One region of the Bacillus sp. 01N42_2 genome, then DNA from elsewhere that is predicted to be linked to it. Evidence: riboswitches for the same ligand, from Rfam matches in the RefSeq annotation. Region 1 holds a riboswitch; each other region holds the start of a gene.
The links. A riboswitch is a leader RNA that binds a small molecule or an ion and turns the genes downstream of it on or off. The one in region 1 is predicted to bind S-adenosylmethionine.
Positions count from the first base shown of each region.

Region 2: another riboswitch for S-adenosylmethionine. It lies ahead of AC1DN5_RS03205 (5-methyltetrahydropteroyltriglutamate--homocysteine S-methyltransferase); the one in region 1 lies ahead of metE (5-methyltetrahydropteroyltriglutamate--homocysteine S-methyltransferase).
Region 3: another riboswitch for S-adenosylmethionine. It lies ahead of metN (methionine ABC transporter ATP-binding protein MetN); the one in region 1 lies ahead of metE (5-methyltetrahydropteroyltriglutamate--homocysteine S-methyltransferase).
Region 4: another riboswitch for S-adenosylmethionine. It lies ahead of metK (methionine adenosyltransferase); the one in region 1 lies ahead of metE (5-methyltetrahydropteroyltriglutamate--homocysteine S-methyltransferase).

Region 1 is NZ_JBFTRO010000002.1:612,797-616,482, forward strand. Features, by position in the region: gene AC1DN5_RS06765 (STAS domain-containing protein) at 1-204, opposite strand, end outside; gene AC1DN5_RS06770 (S8 family peptidase) at 424-1,383, shown strand; SAM riboswitch class I at 1,524-1,678, shown strand; gene metE (5-methyltetrahydropteroyltriglutamate--homocysteine S-methyltransferase) at 1,762-3,686, shown strand, end outside.
Region 2 is NZ_JBFTRO010000001.1:611,434-615,119, forward strand. Features, by position in the region: gene pepT (peptidase T) at 1-625, shown strand, start outside; gene AC1DN5_RS03195 (hypothetical protein) at 1,204-1,371, shown strand; gene AC1DN5_RS03200 (LURP-one-related/scramblase family protein) at 1,474-1,950, shown strand; SAM riboswitch class I at 2,035-2,121, shown strand; gene AC1DN5_RS03205 (5-methyltetrahydropteroyltriglutamate--homocysteine S-methyltransferase) at 2,200-3,336, shown strand; gene AC1DN5_RS03210 (putative RNA methyltransferase) at 3,371-3,686, opposite strand, start outside.
Region 3 is NZ_JBFTRO010000001.1:25,169-28,854, forward strand. Features, by position in the region: gene metQ (methionine ABC transporter substrate-binding lipoprotein MetQ) at 1-441, opposite strand, end outside; gene AC1DN5_RS00165 (methionine ABC transporter permease) at 455-1,123, opposite strand; gene metN (methionine ABC transporter ATP-binding protein MetN) at 1,116-2,141, opposite strand; SAM riboswitch class I at 2,247-2,353, opposite strand; gene AC1DN5_RS00175 (SCP2 sterol-binding domain-containing protein) at 2,465-2,815, opposite strand; gene AC1DN5_RS00180 (thioredoxin family protein) at 2,912-3,232, opposite strand; gene AC1DN5_RS00185 (toprim domain-containing protein) at 3,241-3,603, opposite strand; gene AC1DN5_RS00190 (YusG family protein) at 3,673-3,686, opposite strand, start outside.
Region 4 is NZ_JBFTRO010000003.1:544,313-547,998, forward strand. Features, by position in the region: gene asnB (asparagine synthase (glutamine-hydrolyzing)) at 1-695, opposite strand, end outside; gene metK (methionine adenosyltransferase) at 839-2,041, opposite strand; SAM riboswitch class I at 2,211-2,349, opposite strand; gene pckA (phosphoenolpyruvate carboxykinase (ATP)) at 2,547-3,686, shown strand, end outside.

The DNA of each region.
Region 1 (3,686 bases):
AAATTCTTTTTCCGGCATGATATACATTTTATTAATATGCCGGTAAAATTCTTTATCTTGCTCCATCAGCTCTTCTATGATGACGGGATTTGTCAAAGAGTAAATCGAATTCGGATCCGAATCTTCCATCGTTTCAATCCATTCTTTCGCAATTTGATCCACCCGTTCGGAAAAATAGTCGTACAATGCTTCACTTATCTTCATACCTCTTCTCCTTTCCCATTTCCAATTATAGCGTCAGCTGGTGCCGAATCAAAATAAAAGCCGTTGAACCATCCAATTATTTGAAATTATTTAGTGCAATAGATTGCGCCTTTTTTATGAAAATGCTTCAAATGACTCTTTCCGAACGGCATAATCTGCCATAAAATAGTAGCAACACCCTTGAATCCACTCGCAAGCATAAAAAAGGAGGGCTTTTTTATGAATGGTGAAATGCGGTTGATTCCTTATGTCACGGATGAGCAGATCATGGATGTGAACGAGCTTCCTGAGGGTATTAAAGTGATTAAGGCGCCAGAATTGTGGGCAAAAGGGTTTAAAGGAAAGGATATTAAAATCGCGGTGCTTGATACAGGCTGCGACATTAATCATCCTGATTTGAAAGACCGGGTTATCGGCGGAAAAAACTTCACCGATGATGACGAAGGCAAAGAAGACGCGATTTCCGATTACAACGGCCACGGGACACATGTTTCCGGAACGATTGCCGCCAATGATTCAAACGGCGGAATTTCAGGTGTTGCGCCGGAAGCGAGCCTTTTAATCGTTAAAGTTCTCGGCGGTCAAAACGGCAGCGGCAAATACGAATGGATCATTAACGGCATCAACTACGCCGTTGAACAAAAGGCGGACATTATTTCCATGTCACTCGGCGGACCGAACGATGTGCCTGAACTGAAAGAAGCCGTCTCAAATGCGGTAAAAAGCGGTGTACTGGTCGTTTGCGCAGCAGGAAATGAAGGTGACGGAGACGAGCGGACAGAAGAACTGTCGTATCCGGCCGCTTACAACGAAGTGATCGCCGTCGGATCAGTCTCAATCGCCCGTAAATCGTCAGAATTTTCAAACGCAAATAAAGAAATTGACCTCGTGGCGCCCGGAGAAAACATTCTCTCCACCCTTCCCAACCATAAATACGGGAAGCTGACGGGCACTTCAATGGCCGCCCCGCACGTGAGCGGAGCGCTGGCCTTAATAAAAGGGCTTGAACAGGACTCGTTTCAGCGGACGCTTTCTGAAGCCGAAATTTATGCCCAGCTTGTGCGGCGTACTCTTCCTTTGAACATCTCCAAAACATTGGCCGGGAACGGGTTTCTGTATTTAGACGCGCCTGATGTGCTCATGGAAAGAGCCGAACAGGCACAGCTGCTGTCTTTCTGATATTTTTCTCATATAATGATTGATCCGCTTGTCAAAATCACCAATTTTTAAAATGTGAGATTTTCTATTGACAGTGATCTGAATAAGCTGATAAGATAACCAACAAATGATGTAACTTTTCAAAAAAATTGAAATATTTTCTCTTATCGAGAGTTGGGCGAGGGATTGGCCTTTTGACCCCAACAGCAACCGACCGTAATTCCATTGTGAAATGGGGCGCGTGATTTTTGCGCCGAGACGATAGTCTCCTAAGGCACGGTGCTAATTCCATCAGACGTGATCTGAGAGATAAGAGAGGCTTAAATTTTGATGTTAAAGCCTCTTTCTCTCATGAGAAAGAGGCTTTTTTGTTACATCTCACTTAAAGGAGGAGACTTAATGACTACAATCAAAACTTCAAATCTCGGTTTTCCGAGAATCGGCTTGAACAGAGAATGGAAAAAAGCACTTGAGGCTTATTGGAAAGGAAACACTGATAAAGAAACGTTTCTTAAAGAGCTTGACGGTTTATTCTTATCGGCTGTCAAAACGCAGCTTGACCAACATATCGATATCGTGCCGGTCTCTGATTTTACTCATTATGATCATGTGCTTGATACCGCCGTCAGCTTTAACTGGATTCCGGAAAGATTCCGCAGCATCACGGATCCCGTTGATACATATTTCGCGATTGCCCGCGGTGTTAAAGACGCCGTTTCCAGTGAAATGACAAAATGGTTCAACACCAACTACCATTACATCGTTCCTGAATATGACGAAAGCATTGAATTCCGTCTGACGAGAAACAAACAGCTTGACGACTACCGCCGGATCAAAGAAGAATTCGGAGCGGAAACGAAACCTGTCATTGTCGGTCCGTATACATTCGTCACGCTTGCGAAAGGATACGAAGAATCAGAGGCGAAAGCGATTCAAAAGCGCCTTGTTCCTCTTTATGTGCAGCTGCTGAAAGAGCTTGAAGCTGAAGGCGTCAAATGGGTTCAGATTGATGAGCCAGCCCTTGTGACAGCCTCTGCTGAAGATGTCCGCGCCGCAAAAGAACTCTATGAATCTATTGCAAAAGAGCTTTCAGGGCTGAATGTCCTCCTGCAGACATACTTTGATTCGGTTGATGCATATGAAGAACTCGTTTCGTATCCTGTACAAGGAATCGGGCTTGATTTCGTGCATGATAAAGGCAGAAACCTTGAGCAATTGAAAAAGCACGGCTTCCCGAAAGATAAAGTGCTGGCAGCCGGTGTGATCGACGGCCGAAACATTTGGAAAATCGATGTTGAAGAACGCCTTGATGCGGCTTTGGATATCCTCAGCCACGCTGATGTTGAGGAGTTATGGATTCAGCCTTCAAGCAGCCTTCTGCACGTGCCGGTGGCGAAACACCCTGACGAGCATCTTGAAAAGGATTTGCTGAACGGCCTGTCATACGCTAAAGAAAAACTGGCGGAACTCGGCGTCTTAAAAGAAGGGCTTCTGTCCGGCAAAGCGGCTGTCAGTGAGCAGATCGAAGAGTCAAAAGCGGCACTTAAAGCTTTGAAAGCATTCGCGACAGGGGCGAACTCAGCTCAAAAAGAAGAATTGAATCAGCTGACAGAAAAAGATTTCTCCCGCCCTGCAAGCTTTGAAGAACGATTGGCGCTGCAAAATGAATCACTCGGTCTTCCCCTTCTGCCGACAACGACGATCGGAAGCTTCCCTCAATCTGCAGAAGTGCGGAGCGCACGGCAAAAATGGCGGAAAAAAGATTGGACGGATGAACAGTATCAAGCGTTTATTAATGCGGAAACGAAGCGCTGGGTTGAGATTCAGGAAGAAATCGGCTTAGACGTGCTCGTTCACGGAGAATTTGAACGGACGGACATGGTCGAATACTTCGGTGAAAAACTGGCCGGGTTCGCCTTTACGAAATATGCATGGGTGCAGTCTTACGGTTCACGCTGCGTACGTCCGCCTGTCATTTTCGGAGATGTCGAATTTATCGAACCGATGACGGTAAAAGATACGGTCTATGCCCAATCGCTGACAGAAAAGCACATGAAAGGCATGCTGACGGGACCTGTCACCATTTTAAACTGGTCATTCCCGCGCGTGGATATTTCAAGAAAAGAAATCGCCTTCCAGATCGGGCTTGCCCTCAGAAAAGAAGTAAAAGCGCTTGAAGATGCCGGTATTCAGATTATCCAAGTGGATGAACCCGCGCTCCGCGAAGGACTGCCGTTAAAAACGCAGGATTGGGATGAATATTTAACTTGGGCCGCAGAAGCTTTCCGATTAACGACGTCTTCTGTGAAAAATGAGACGCAGAT
Region 2 (3,686 bases), on a different contig from region 1:
CGGCGAACTGCAATATGAAAGCTTTAACGCAGCCTCCGCAAAGCTTACTTGTTACGGAAAAAGCGTTCACCCCGGAACGGCGAAAAACAAAATGGTCAACGCTTCAAAAATCGCGATGGAATTTCATCACGCGCTGCCGAAAGAAGAAGCGCCGGAATATACGGAAGGGTATGAAGGCTTCTATCACTTAAATTCAATGAACGGAGACGTTTCTGAAGCCGCCCTGTCGTACATCATCAGAGACTTTGACAGAGACCGCTTTACAGAACGAAAAGAATTTATGCAGAAAACCGCCGACGCGCTTGCGGCTAAATACGGCAAGGAAAGCATCAAGCTTGAACTGCATGATCAATATTACAACATGAGAGAAAAAATCGAACCGGTCAAAGAAATTGTCGACATCGCCTATCAAGCCATGAAAAACCTCGGCATCGAACCGATTATCGAACCGATCCGGGGCGGAACTGACGGATCACAGCTCTCTTACATGGGACTGCCGACACCGAACATCTTCACGGGCGGCGAAAACTTCCACGGAAAATATGAATACATTTCCGTCGACCATATGGAAAAGGCGGTAAACGTCATTATTGAGATCGCCAGACTGTTTGAAGAACGCGCGTGAAACCAAAGCTCCCTGCTTTGGTTTTTTTCTTTCACATGAAACCTTTCCTTCTTTCTTTCCGTATATAAGGTATGAATTGGAAGGAAGGAGTGAAGACTATGGCAAGAGGCACTGTAGCAAGAGAATTGAAAAAAACCTTAAAAGACCCCCGCGTTCTGGAGACGAAATCGAACCCTTTTAAAAAGCTGCGAAAAATGTTCAGACGATTTTTTGTAAGATAACATCTCGTTTTCTTACAAAAAATAAGGAAAGCGCTATCAAATCATAATCTTCCGTTAGAAGCAGTTATTTTGCATATCGCAAGGTTTTTTAGGGTACTGAATAACACAAGGCAAACGAAAACAATGTATTAGTTAATTCGACACTGTCAAAAAATAGTGAAAAAGTTATATAAACGATAATCACTCAGCAGCCGATACAATCTATAGAACCACAACAAGAGCAAAATCAATCGCAGATCATAGTCATTTTTACGGAAAATGTCTTTATTTTTTAAAAAAGTGACAATTGTTTGAATACTTTTCGTTTGTTTTTTCGTACAATAATAATACCAAAACTTTTTTTGGGAGGTATGTAAAATGATGCTACTTATTTTTGCTGCTTTGACAGGATACCTGGTTTTCTCTTTCAGTAAGGACAACCGCCGGAAAACGCCAAAGACAAGCCCGCTGGTGACAGCTGCCGACACGAATAACATCATTGATTTAAATGCGATCCGTCAGAAACGCCGGATGCCGCTATCATAAAAACGACAGCTGCCGCAAAATCGGCAGCCTTTTTTTGTGCACCCCTCGAATATGAAACCATCCGTCTCCTTTTTACGTACAACATAAAAAAGGAGTTTTTTTATGTATCATTTTTATATCAAAGAGCGGATGTTTACGTTTAAGAATCGGTTTCAAGTGTTTCTTGAAAGCGGTAAAGAAGTCTTCAATGTGGAGGGAAAGCTGTTTTCTTTCGGTGACGAACTGAAGCTGTCTGATTTGGACGGCCGCACGCTCGCCAGTGTCAGTCAGAAACTGATGTCGCTCGTTCCCCGTTACGAAATTTCCGTCGGCGGCAAGCCTGTATGCCAAGTCATCAAGAAAATGACGTTTTTCAAACCGAAATTTGAAATTTCCGGAGTCGGCTGGGATATTACCGGCGATGTGTGGGGACGGAATTTTCAAGTGACAGACGGGAAATCAAACCGGATGACCGTCACCAAATCATGGATGAGCTGGGGCGATTCTTATCATTTGGAGATTGAAAATGAAGAAGATATTGTTCTTTGTCTTGCGATCGCAATCGTAATAGATATGATTCTATTTGAGGGTGATAAATAAAAATATTTATCGAAATATATTGACAATATAAGATAATATACTAAGATTAAGAGTATTACAGTTTATTCTGAAAAATAGCATATTTCCTTATCAAGAGAGGTGGAGGGACTGGCCCTATGATACCCGGCAACCGCTGTTCAGCAGAATGGTGCTAAATCCTGAAGATAAGGTTGAGATTTGCGGACGCAAGCTCTTCCCTATCCAAGGGAAGAGCTTTTTATATTTCATTGAGGAAAGAAGGAATCGTTCATGTCACAGCAAAACACAGAACAATCATTGCATACTCTTCTTAGAAAAAACCCGCCGTTTCGCGCGGATCAGGTCGGAAGCCTGCTCCGGCCGGCGGCTGTGAAGCAAGCCCGCCTGCAAAGAGCGGCGGGTGAGATTTCGGCAGAACAGCTGCGCGAAATCGAAAACAAAGAAATCATCCGCAGCGTGAAAAAGCAGAAAGAAACCGGCCTCAATGTCGTGACTGACGGCGAATTCCGCCGGGCCTGGTGGCATTTTGATTTTCTCGAAAACTTAGACGGCGTCGAAGCGTTTACGCCAGATAGCGGCATTCAGTTTCACAATGTACAGACGAAAGCGCGCGGCATTAAAGTAACGGGAGATATTGATTTTTCTCAGCATCCGATGCTCGAAGATTATAAATTTCTTCACAGCATTGCTGGCGATGCTGTTCCAAAAATGACGATTCCAAGCCCGAATATGCTGTTTTTCCGCGGAAAATTGGAAAAAGCGGCATATCAGAATGATTACAAACAATTTCAGCATGATGTATCAAAGGCGTATAAAAAAGCGATTCAAGCTTTCTATGACGCCGGGTGCCGCTATCTTCAGCTCGATGACACCGCATGGGCCGTTTTCTTATCTGAAGCGGGGCTTCGTCAGATTGAAGCATTCGGAACGACGCCGGATGAGCTGCGCGGGCTGTTCGCAGCTTCTATTAATGACGCCATCAAAGACCGTCCTGCCGACTTGAAGGTTACGATGCATATCTGCCGCGGCAACTTCCAGTCCACATGGACGGCTGAAGGCGGATATGATGCGGCGGCGGAAACGATTTTTGACGGGCTTGACCTTGACGGATTGTTCCTGGAATATGATGATTCCCGCTCCGGCGGCTTTGAACCGCTCCGTTATGTCAAACGCTCCGATCTTCAGCTTGTGCTCGGTTTGATTACGTCGAAACACGGCGATCTCGAAGACAAGGACGCGGTTAAACGCCGGATTGAAGAAGCTTCTCAATATGTTAGCCTGGATCAGCTTTGCCTCAGCCCGCAATGTGGATTCGCTTCCACTGAGGAAGGAAATCTGATCACAGAAGAACAGCAATGGGCAAAACTGCGCCATGTCGTCGATATTGCCGGTGAAGTCTGGAAATAAAAAAAAGACACGCTAATCGCGTGTCTTTTCCGTTTTACAGCGGATCGGTCCCGATTAAAATTTCAATATCTATCGTGATATCAGCCGCTTTCCGGCCGATAAACCGCTGAATGCTTTCTTCAGTGCATTTCCATGTTAGGGGCGTCATTTTCACAAGCCGTTCAAGATCAGGCTGCGATAACGTCTTCGTGTAACGCAGCCGTTTACGATCAAAGGTTTGAAAGCCCGCTTGGAAACGGCAGGCCGCTGAATCGGCGGTGTCATTCCGCCGGGGACTGTCTCCGAAAAAGAATTCCCTTACTTCCTTCAAATAATCACGCCGCGGCACCGCTTTAATGACTGTGCCGCCC
Region 3 (3,686 bases), on a different contig from region 1:
TTCAAGCATCGCCAGCATCCGGCCTTGTTCAGCGACGTTGTTTGTCATGATGATGGTCGCGCCTTTAGGCAGGTCTTTCAGTGATTTGTATTTTTTTGTGTAAATTCCGAATGGCTCAAGGTGAACGGCTCCGGCATTCACGAGTTTGTAATCTTTATTTTCTTTCATTTCCTGTTCAAGGTAAGGAACGTGCTGGAAGTAGTTTGCATCCACTTCTTTATCAGCTAACGCTTTGTTGTACATTTTGTAATCGTTCAGCACTTTTACTGTTAATGTGTAGCCTTTTTCCTTCAGGAGCGGCTCCGCTTCTTTTAAGATTTCAGCGTGCGGCGTCTTTGTCGCAGCGATGACGATTTCCTTTTTATTTGAGCCGTTTGATCCGCAGGCGGCCAAAACTCCCGCGAACACAAGCAGCAGCGCACTTAGTACAATCTTTTTCAATGTAAATCCTCCCTTATCTTTTGTCTATTATATTTGTAATCACATCACCGATGATTTGAATGATAAAGACGATGATGAGTATAAATACAGTTGCTACAAACGTTACATCCGTATTATTGGACTGGTACCCCTCTACATATGCAAGGTTTCCGAGTCCGCCTGAACCGATGGCGCCGGCAATGGCGGTAGATCCGATCAGGGCGATGGCTGTAACGGTGATGCCCGAAATTAACGCAGGCATTGATTCAGGAATCAGCACTTTGAAGATAATCGTCGATGTCTTTGCTCCCATTGATCTGGCAGCTTCGATGACTCCTTTATCGACCTCACGCAGCGCAATTTCAACAAGCCGGGCATAAAACGGCGCGGAGCCGATAATCAGCGCAGGCAATGCCGCGTTCGGCCCTAAAATCGAGCCGACCAAAATCTTAGTAAAACCGAGAAGCAGAATAATTAAAATAAGAAACGGAATAGACCTGAAAATATTAACGACCGCCGCAATCACGGTGTTAATGATTTTATTTTCCCATAAGCTTCCCTTGCCCGTTAAAAAGAGCAGAAGACCGAGAATCGCTCCGATGACAAATGAAAAGGCTAAGGCGATGACCGTCATATAAAGGGTCTCGTATGTGGCCGTCCACAGCTCGGTTAAATCAACGTTTGGGAACCATTTTTCAAACATTTGTGATCACCTCTGCTTCTACCTGTTTGTCTTTGATGAACCGGATCACGTTTTCTACTTCTTTTTCCTGACCGTCAATATGGATGAATAAAGAACCGTAGGCTCCGTCCTTCGTCTGTGAGATTTTCCCCTGCAGAATATTGACGTCCACATCAAAGTTTCGGATCATCTCCGTAATGAGGGGCTGCTCGGCGGCCTGCCCGACAAATGAAAGCTGAATCGTTTTTCCTGTCGCGGTTTCCTGCAGAAAATGCTGGATGGTTTCTTTCGTCTCCTCCGGTTCTGTCACCTGCTGAACGAAACGCTTGGTCATCGGTTCGCGCGGGTTTCTGAAGACTTGGAGCACTTCGCCTTCTTCAACGACTTTCCCGTTTTCCATAACGGCGACTCTGTTGCAGATTTTTCGGATGACGTGCATTTCATGGGTAATGAGCACGATCGTCAGACCGAGTCTGTCATTTATATCGGATAAAAGATCCAAAATTGAATCGGTCGTCTGCGGGTCGAGCGCTGATGTTGCTTCATCGCACAGAAGGACTTTCGGATTATTGGCGAGCGCCCGGGCGATGCCGACACGCTGCTTTTGACCGCCGCTCAGCTGTGACGGATAAGACTTTTCTTTTCCCTCTAATCCGACCAGTTTAATCAGCTCATCGGCGCGGCGGACCCGTTCGCTTTTTTTCACGCCGGCGATTTCCAGCGGAAACATAATGTTCTCCCGGACGGTGCGCGACCACAAAAGGTTAAAATGCTGGAAAATCATGCTGATTTCCTGGCGCGCTTTTCTCAGTCCGCGGCTGCTTACTTTATTTAATTCCGTCCCCGCAACTTCCACGATGCCTGACGTCGGCTTTTCAAGGCCGTTCAAAAGACGGATTAAGGAACTTTTACCAGCTCCGCTATATCCTATAATTCCAAATATTTCGCCCTTTTTGATATCAAGAGTGACATCTTGGACAGCATTGACATCCCCATGCTTCGCTTTGTAAATTTTTGAAACATTTTGAAGATGGATCAAAGCAATCACCTGCCTTACACTATTCTAAGAAATCTTCCGGTTTTCTACGCAAAAGAAAAGCCTTTCTGCAAAAATGAGCAGAAAGGCTTATTGAAAAAGGCCTTTCTCTCATCTTTCAAAGCAGACCGCTTTGAGTGAATTGGCACCATTTCAACATCGTTGATGGTTGCCGGGCTTCATAGGGCACTTCCCTCCACCTCTCTTGATAAGAGAAAACATATCGTATTTTCGTCCGGAAATTCTTACTGTAGAATAGCACGGCGAATGATAAAAAGTCAATAAAATAAATAATGGAAGCTATTGTCACATAGTAGATTGGCAGTTTACGGCCGTTTGCTGATCGTCTGAAAAAATCCGTTTGTCAGCCAGAGGATGGCCTCCAGCTTCAGCAGGGCTCGGAATGATCCTTTCACTTTGAGTTTTCCGCTTTGGATGAGCTTCTGCAAAGAGACATCACCGTGCAGGAGATGGATGATTTCCGTCTGGTTTCCGTAAAAGGTCAAATTTGATTTTTCCTTTGAAACCGCCGTTTTTCTCATTTCTCCCTGTCCGTTAATTGAGACCGTTAAGGCTTCTTTTTCTCCCTGGAATGTAATCAGCAGCGTTGAGGCGTTTAATAGCGGTTTCAAAAACAGATGCTGTCCGTCATTCTCCAAAACTTCTATTTTCTCCACTCGTATAACCTCCCGTTTTAATGGCCATACATACACTTTCTCTTTTTAACGGACAGAACCCTTTATAAACCGCACGACATTTTCCTGTAAAAATTGTCACATCGGGAACGTTTGCGATGTTTTTTGTTTAATCAGCTCATATAAATAGGAAACGGAGCGGAAGGCGTATCCTTTCTCAACAAGCTCTCCGCCTTTAAACAGCAAAAAGCACGGAACGCTCTCAATCTGATAGGCTTTGGCGAATGCGGGGGAATAATTCACGTTGTTTTTATAGAAGGCGGTGCCGGGCAGCATTTCTTCGACGACAGAAAGCATCTTGGACGCCAGCTGGCATGTGCCGCAAAACGGGGTGTACAAATACAGGAGATAGATGTCATCCTGAATCAATTCGAGTTCATTTTCTTGGAGTTCTTTCATTTTGATTATCACCTCAGGTCGTTCTTTTTCAAAAATACAGGGTCTGCATCAAGGCCGGCTCTGATCAGCATGGATGCGAGATGATGGCCCGGGCATGACTCGACTTGCCTGTATGTTCTGTCTATATAGATATGGCGCGCTTCGGGAAGCTCCCGTTTCAGCTGTTTTCTTAATTTTTCTCCGGATTCATCCGCGTCCGTTAATATAAACACGTCTCTGTCAAACAGGCGGTCCGCCAAATCTTCCAGTTCGGTTTGGCCGATCGTCCCGTTTGTGCAGACGATTTCCGCGGGTTCGATGAGCACTTCTCTGACTTTGATTTTATCCGATTTTCCTTCTACGATGATCACCTTTTCATCTCCGTTGAACATAAGCGCATCACCTGCCGATTGTTTTAGCATCAGATTAAAAAAGAAGGCAGTGAAATTCACCGCCAACTGTTAACACCAGCCGT
Region 4 (3,686 bases), on a different contig from region 1:
GACTGAACAGGCTTAAAGTTCGCTTTGAAATACGTTTTAAACGCGATTTCGCCTTCCGGGCGGATCGTAAACTGGCTGCCCGGCTCGACTTTTTTCACTTCAGCGTCAAGCGTGCTCGGTTCAGGAACGAATTGGAAAGACATATATTGCTGTAAAGAAGCTTTATCGAGATCAATACCGTTTTGAGCGGCCATTAAACTTTTTCTTTCAGATGCAAAATACACTTTGTCCCCGATGGTTGTGTAATACAGCGGTTTAATGCCGAACGGGTCTCTCGCGCCGTACATGACACGGTCAGTTTTGTTCCAGATTAAAAACGCAAACATTCCGCGAAGCTTTGAAGCAGCTTCTTCTTTATAATGACGGTATGTCGCAAGGAGCACCTCTGTATCGGAATCTGTATTGAAAGTGTAGCCTTTCGCTTCAAGCTCTTCTCTCAATTCAATGTAGTTATAGATTTCGCCGTTAAAAATGATCCAATATTTCTCATCTTCATATGATAAAGGCTGTCCGCCGTTTTCTACGTCAATAATACTGAGCCGTCTGAAGCCGAATCCGACGTGCTCATCATGATAATACCCATCGCTGTCAGGACCGCGGTGAACGATCATTTGGTTCATTTGTTTGATTAGCTCTTCTTGATCTGCGGTTTGAGTTAATGGATGCTTATTAAAAACACCGACAAATCCACACATAGTATAGCCTCCATAAGTGTAATTTTCTAATTGAACCCCCTTTTTATAGACGCTTTGTTACGCCATTGGTTTCACGCTATGTAAAAAATAAGCATGGCAGCATCTGCAAAAAGGGAAAGCCGCTTAAATAAGCGGCTATAAAATTATTCTCCTAGTGCTTCTTTGCGAAGCGCATCCGCCTTGTCAGTACGCTCCCAAGGAAGATCCACATCGTGACGTCCGAAGTGGCCGTAAGCGGCAGTCTGCTTATAGATCGGACGGCGCAGATCAAGCATTTTAATAATGCCAGCAGGTCTCAGGTCGAAGTTATTCCGTACGACTTCGATCAGTTTCTCTTCAGAAGCTTTTCCTGTATCAAATGTATTGATGGAAATAGATACAGGCTGTGCCACGCCGATTGCGTATGCAAGCTGCACTTCACAAGAATCAGCAAGTCCTGCAGCCACGATGTTTTTCGCTACGTATCTCGCAGCGTAAGCCGCTGAACGGTCTACTTTCGTCGCATCCTTACCGGAGAATGCACCGCCGCCGTGGCGTGCATATCCGCCGTATGTGTCAACGATGATTTTACGGCCGGTAAGTCCCGCATCGCCTTGAGGACCGCCGATTACGAAACGTCCCGTAGGGTTGATGAAGTATTTTGTTTCGTCATCAATCAGTTCCTCAGGCACGACAGGGTTAATGACATGCTCTTTCAGATTGCGCTGAATCTGCTCAAGCGTAATTTCCGGATGGTGCTGAGTCGAGATGACGATCGCATCGATGCGGACCGGCTTGTTGTTCTCGTCATATTCAACGGTAACTTGCGTTTTTCCGTCAGGGCGAAGGTACGGAAGAATGTCTTCTTTGCGGACTTCGCTCAAACGGCGGGCCAATTTATGCGCCAAAGAGATCGGAAGCGGCATAAGCTCTTTCGTTTCGTTACACGCATAACCGAACATCAGACCTTGGTCACCCGCTCCGATAGCTTCGATTTCAGCATCGCTCATTGTGCCTTCACGCGCTTCAAGAGCCTGATCGACACCCATCGCGATATCCGCAGACTGTTCATCAATTGATGTTAAAACAGCGCAAGTCTCCGCATCAAATCCGTATTTTGCCCGTGTGTAGCCGATTTCTTTAATCGTTTCACGGACTGTTTTCGGAATGTCAACGTATGTTGAAGTTGTAATCTCTCCGCTTACCAGCACAAGGCCTGTCGTTACAGATGTTTCACAGGCTACGCGCGCGTTCGGGTCTTTTTTTAAAATCTCATCTAAGATGCTGTCAGAAATTTGGTCACAGATTTTATCCGGATGACCCTCAGTAACAGATTCAGATGTAAATAGTCGACGGTTTTTACTCATTCACTTTTCCTCCTGAAAAAAGATCTTTTGAAAGACCTTCTCATATGATACGGAACTCGCTCCCTCTTAATACAATGTCATACTATATCAGAGAATGTTAATTGGCATATTTTATGAAATAAAAAAACCTTTTCCACTCGAGGAAAGGGTTTGGTCTGTGTGCCTTTCACTCTTATCGCTCAAGGAAATATTAAACCTTGCATCAGGTTAGCACCTTGGTTTCCCACAGTGTATTCACCTGCTTTTTTACAGAGAAACCGGTTGCTGGGCTTCATCGGGCCTGTCCCTCCGCCAGCTCGGGATAAGAGTATCCGCTCAATGAAATATCTTATCGTAAAAGGGCGGAAAGTGTCAATATGAATTAAAGCGATTACGCGCCTTTATTTCAGGAAGCAATGGAAAAACACAAACAAAAAATAATAAACAGTATAGACTATTTTTATATATGTGTTATACTAATTCCACATTCAGCGAAATAAAAATAAACCGGCAAAGGAAGGGTTTTATGAAATTAGTTGATTTAACCGCAGATCTTCAAGCATTACTCGCAAGTCCAAATGTGCATCATAATTTATCGGCGCCAAAACTTACCGAAAAAGTGATCACCCGAAATGAAGGCACACTGACATCTACGGGCGCCGTACGCGCCACTACCGGTGCATATACGGGACGATCACCTAAAGATAAATTTATTGTTCGTGAAAAAAGCACAGAAAATCAAATTGATTGGGGCGCGGTGAACCAGCCCATTTCTGAAGAGGCGTTTGAAAAGCTGTACGCCAAAGTCGTCAGCTACTTAAAACAGAGAGATGAACTGTTTGTTTTTGAAGGATTCGCAGGCGCAGATGAAAAATACAGACTGCCGATTACAGTCGTAAATGAATTTGCATGGCACAACCTGTTCGCGCGCCAGCTGTTTATCAGACCGGAGACGGCTGAAAGGGATTCGGAAGCACAGCCCTTTACCATTCTCTCAGCTCCGCATTTTAAAGCGGATCCGGAGACGGACGGCACGCATTCGGAAACATTTATCATTGTATCTTTCGAAAAGCGCGTCATTTTAATCGGCGGTACCGAATACGCCGGAGAAATGAAAAAATCAATTTTCTCCATTATGAACTTCCTTCTTCCGCAGCAAGATATTCTGCCGATGCACTGCTCAGCCAACGTCGGTGAAAAAGGTGATGTCGCCTTGTTCTTCGGTCTTTCCGGCACGGGGAAAACGACGCTTTCGGCCGATGAGGACCGGAAACTGATCGGCGATGACGAGCACGGCTGGTCAGACTCCGGCGTGTTTAACATTGAAGGCGGATGTTATGCTAAATGTATCAATCTGAGCGAAGAAAAAGAACCGCAGATTTTTCGTGCGATCCGCTTTGGGTCTGTTCTTGAGAATGTTGTGCTTGATGAAAAAACGGGTGAGGCGGATTACGACAATTCCTTCTACACGGAAAACACAAGAGCCGCGTATCCGATTGAGATGATCGGCAATATCGTGCAGCCGAGCATTGCCGGCCATCCGCAGGCGATCGTCTTTTTAACGGCGGACGCGTTCGGGGTGCTCCCTCCGATCAGCAAACTGACGAAGGAACAGGCAATGTATCATTTCTTAAGCGGGTACACAAGCAAACTCGCAGGAACCGAG